2 regions of the Lipingzhangella rawalii genome follow, and region 1 is predicted to be linked to the other one. Evidence: predicted binding sites of a transcription regulator. Region 1 holds the regulator's gene; the other holds the start of a gene.
What was found. The regulator LexA, encoded in region 1, represses DNA repair genes until DNA is damaged. The targets are predictions, from matches to a motif close to TCGAACANNTGTTCGA.
Positions count from the first base shown of each region.

Region 2: a site for LexA is predicted at 1,007-1,022, ahead of RIF23_RS04085 (SAV_6107 family HEPN domain-containing protein). Genes of this name have one in related genera too.

Region 1 covers NZ_JAVLVT010000005.1:488,423-490,824, forward strand. The annotation lists gene lexA (transcriptional repressor LexA) at 614-1,309, opposite strand; gene nrdR (transcriptional regulator NrdR) at 1,799-2,248, shown strand; gene RIF23_RS13205 (vitamin B12-dependent ribonucleotide reductase) at 2,312-2,402, shown strand, end outside.
Region 2 covers NZ_JAVLVT010000001.1:908,862-911,263, reverse strand. The annotation lists gene RIF23_RS04095 (GNAT family N-acetyltransferase) at 1-230, opposite strand, end outside; gene RIF23_RS04090 (YbaK/EbsC family protein) at 348-872, opposite strand; gene RIF23_RS04085 (SAV_6107 family HEPN domain-containing protein) at 1,096-1,578, shown strand; gene bldD (transcriptional regulator BldD) at 1,633-2,127, opposite strand.

The sequences.
Region 1 (2,402 bases):
GATCGTGGTCACGGGCATTGCCAATCCGCCGGCGGCCACCACGGGGAGCGTACGCACGGACACCACAATCCCCCCGGACTGGGGGCCCGGTGCCGAGCACCACCCTGACCCACCGACGGCAGACACCCGCCACCAAGGGGCCGGCGCAGCGGCCAGTCGTCCCCGACCACACAGTGGGCGAGAGACCAACCCGGCCAGTGGGTGTCAGCGTGGCGTTGGTGTGCGCAGCCTACGGTATGGACGTCCTTCCGGGCGGTGGGACATCGAACATCCACACCGATTCCGGAGGCCCTCGTGCTACACGCCGGCCGGGTCCCCGTCACCAACCGCGGTGGTCAGTACACCCAGCGTCCCCGAGCGCCCCGTGACTCTGGGCCGGCGCCACACACGTTCGGGCACCTTCGCACTGCGGGGGAGACCACGGTGATCGGAGGGGATCGACGAGCCCGCACACCCGGGCCCATGGGGGACGTGGGTGCGCAGCGCTCGGAGGTGGATTGGGGGAGGGGTGCCGGCCCCCACGCAGGCCCTGCGGCCGTGTCCGATCGGTGGTTCGAGTCGGGCCGGAGGGAGCCTTGGCGGCCCCCAGCGGTCGCACAGCCAGCGGGGCTCGTCACACGCGGCGCAGTACCGCAACCACCTTCCCCAGGATGGTGGCGTTGTCTCCACGCAGGGGCTCGTAGTTGTCGTTCCTCGGTAGCAGCCACACGCTGTGGTCGTCGTCGCGCCGGAACACCTTCACTGTGGCTTCGTCGTCGAGAAGGGCCGCCACGATGTCGCCGTTGCTGGCTTCGGGTTGCTGGCGAACCACGACCATGTCCCCGTCCGTGATGGCCGCGTCCACCATGGAGTCCCCGACCACGGTGAGTGTAAACAACTGTCCCTCACCCACCAGTTGTCGCGGCAGCGTCAGCACATCCTCGATCGACTCCTCGGCGAGGATCGGCCCTCCAGCGGCGATCCGCCCTACCAGTGGCACCTCGGCAGCGCCACTGCGGGCCCGTCGGGTGGTGGACGTCGTATCCGTGCCGGTTGCGCCTCGTCCCGTGGGGCGGATCTCGACCGCCCGTGGACGGTTCTGGTCCCGGTGCAGGTACCCCTTGCCCTGAAGCACCTTGAGCTGGTGCGCGACACTGGAGGGGCTGGCGAGCCCCACCGCGTCGCCGATCTCCCGGATCGACGGGGGGTAGCCACGCGCCTGCAAGTACCGGGTGATGAAGTTGAGTACGCTTCGTTGACGCGCCGTGAGCCGCGTGGTCGAGCCGACGTGACCGGCGGCGTCACTACCGCTGGGGCCGGTGGCCGCCACGGCCTCGCTCGCCTTGTTCGTGTCCGGCACGTCTGGCCTCCTCGGGAGTCGAACTGGTGCGGCCCCGGGGTCGGGGTACGGGTGCCACCGCGGCCCACAACGCTGCCGGGTCGCCGCCCAGCCTCAATTTATCTCCTGTCCTGTGTGACATCAAACAAACGTTCGAGGTGGCCGTGCGGCACAGGGGTGCGGCGGGCGGCGTGGGTCGTTGCTGGTTCGGCTCGACGCGCCCGCGGTATGGGGGTGTCGAAGCCTGGTGCTCGCGGTACGCGAGGGTGCTCGGTGTGTCGGGGTGGCCTCGTGCCGCAACTTGCGATTCGGTGCGGTCAGTCGTAGGTTGGATCCCACGGGTCGGCACAACATATTGTGTTTGTCGATATTCACACGTCCATAATTTGTGTCGAGACGCGTGCGGATGTTAGGCGGTCGTCCACTGTGGCGGCGCCGTTGCGGATCGGGCCCAGATGAGGCGGAACGGGGGAACGGACGATGCACTGCCCGTTCTGTCGCCATCCGGACACGCGGGTGATTGACAGTCGTTCCACCGAGGACGGTGCGGCCATCCGACGGCGACGAAACTGCCCGGACTGTGAACGGCGGTTCACCACGCAGGAGAGCGTGTTGCTGATGGTGACCAAGCGCTCCGGTGTCACCGAGCCGTTCTCCCGGACGAAGATCATCGCGGGGGTTCGTCGGGCGTGCCAGGGTCGTCCGGTCTCCGAGGACGCCCTGGCCGTGCTGGGGCAGCAGGTGGAGGACGAGATCCGCGCACGTGGAAGTGCCGAGGTGCCCTCACACGAGGTCGGTCTGGCCATTCTCGGCCCGTTGCGGGAGCTGGACGAGGTGGCCTATCTGCGGTTCGCCTCGGTGTATCAGGGCTTCGACTCGTTGGCGGACTTCGAGACCGCGATCGCCGATCTGCGCGGGCGGTCGTCTTGAGGGCCTGGCGGGACGTGTGGGCCGGTGTGCGTTGGGAATTGTGCGAGTAGCAGGGGGAGCGAGATGACGGAGACCGTGAGCGGGTCAGGGGCACGCAAAGGCAAGTCCGCACAGCGCACGAAGGGCTTGCGGATCCAGCGTGTCTTCACCACGC
Region 2 (2,402 bases), on a different contig from region 1:
GTGGGGCCGGCCGCAGCCACCGCATGGAATCCCGGGATGGTCGTGTGCCGTTCCATGATCTCGCGGCGCCCGATCAACTGGTAGTCCGGTGGCTGCATGGCACAGCGATAGATGTCCACCAGCGTGGGAATCATCGTCACGAACGAGGCCGCGCCCAGCTCGTGCAGGGGGATTGTGGCACCGGTGTGGTTCGACCGGTTCGTGTCACCTGTTCCGGGAGCTGTGGACATTGCTGTGTTCGCCCGCCTGCCTACCTGGTTGTCCGGTGCCCTGTCCACCAACCAGTATTCCCGGTCGGAGGCATCGGCTGGCTACCGATCACGGTGGTGTCCGGAGGTGGGGTTAGCTCAGTCCGTACCCACGTTGGCCGCCGTTCCCCCGGTGATCCGGATCAGTTCCGAGAACGTGGTGGGAAACACCGTGTGCGGGTGGCCGCCCGCGGCCCACACGGTTTCGTGGTCCGCTAGCCACGTGTCTACGACGGTGGGAAGAGCGCGCGGATGGCCAACCGGGGCGACACCGCCAATGGGCTGGCCAGTGTGGGTGCGGACGAACTCCGGCGTGGCTCTGCCCACGACCGGTTGGGCCGGGCCGGAGTCGGCCAACAGCTCGGCGAGGCGGCCAGTGTCCACACGGTGGGCTCCGCTGGTCAGTACCAGCACGGCCGTGGTCGCGCAGCCACCCCCCGTCTCGTTGCTACCTGCCGGATACTCGACCGCGAAAACCAGACTGTTGGCGATGGCTCCCACCGGGCAGCCCACCAGAGCGGCGGCAGCGGCCGCGGTGGGGGCCGGCTGCGCCAACGTCGTCACGTCCCCGGACACTCCCAGCTCCGAGAGGCGAGCGGCGACCTTCTGGGCGTTCGGATGCATGGGCGCGATTCTACGGGCGGTTGCCGCAAGCACGATCCACAGTCCAGTCGAACCGGTTGCGTGCAGGTCACAGCCGCTGTGAGCGTTGACGGGCGGTTGACAGGCCCCGTGCTCAGTACGATAATAGAACCTATTCGAACGAGAGTTCGAATCCCGTGGTTGGGCGGGGGGAGGGGAAGCCTCTCGCTCAACCACGCGCCCACCGATCGCGGGAGGACGAGCCATGTCCGAATCGGTGCCGTCGATACCCTCGTCCCAACACGACCCGGCTGTTGCGGGTACGAAAGCACGGAGATCCCTGCTGCCCGCCGCCCGATCCGCCCTCGACTCGGCTCGCTGGTATCTGCGTACAGCTCACCAGGCGCCAGATCCCAGCACGCGGTTTCTCCACGCGCATTTCGCCGCATTGCGCGCTGCGGCAGCGGTGGTTGCTCAGTGTGGCCACAGGACACGGCGCAAACGCCAGCGTCCCCGAAGCGTATGGGAGCTGCTCCCCGAAGCCGAGCCGAGTCTGGACGGCTGGGCGCTCCGGTTCAGTGCCAGTGCGGCCCAGCGGCCCGCCGTAGAGGCGGGACTGCCCAGTGCCCTCAATCCGGGGGCCGCAACAGAACTCATGAACGATGCCACCACCTTCCTGGCGGTGGTGGAGGACGTCCTACGGTCGTCGGTGTCCGTACCCGACGGTTCCGTGGAACACGGGGCGTAGCACAGTGGGCAGGGCGCTACGCCCAGGAGTGGTCTGGCAGGTGCCCACAGCGAGTCAGAAGGACTCCACGGCACGGCGTGCCTCGGGGTCGAGTACGCCCCAGTTGATGAGTTCCTCGGTGAGATCGGCGGGAGAGCGGTCGTAGATCACGGCCAGGGAACGGAGATCCTCCTGGCGGATGGACAGCACACGCCCGTTGTAGTCCCCGCGCTGACTCTGGATGGTGGCGATGTAGCGGGAGAGCGGGCCCGCCTTCTCCTGCGGGAGCTGCTGCATGCGCTCCAGGTCGATGACCAGCTTCGGGGTCGGTCCCAGGGGAGCAGGTGCGGCGCCTCCGGGAAGAAGCTCGGACATGGGGACCCCGTAGAAGTCCGCCAGTTCGGACAGCTTCTGTACGGTGACGGCCCGATCCCCGCGCTCGTAGGAGCCCACCACAACAGCCTTCCAGCGGCCGTGTGACTTCTCTTCCACCCCGTGCAGGGACAGGCCCTGCTGGGTCCGAATGGCGCGTAGGCGTGCACCCAGCGATTTCGCGTATTCCGATGGCATCTCTCGTCGCTCCCGACCGGATGTGTGGCCAGCAATGCCAGAACGTTCCTGGGTTGGTCGGAACTACGCCCGGGCAACCGTGGTTGCCTTACAGGATCGGTCCGTCTGGCTTCACTGAGTTTAGTTACAGACAGTGACGGTAGAGCGCTGGGCGCTCTGGGTCAAGCCGTTCGGGAAAAACGCGTCTCATTGGGTGACTGAAGGGACAGAAGTGAACGAAGTCGTTCTTCACCCGCAAAGGGGACGCAGTGGACCACGTGGATGAGTTGGATTCC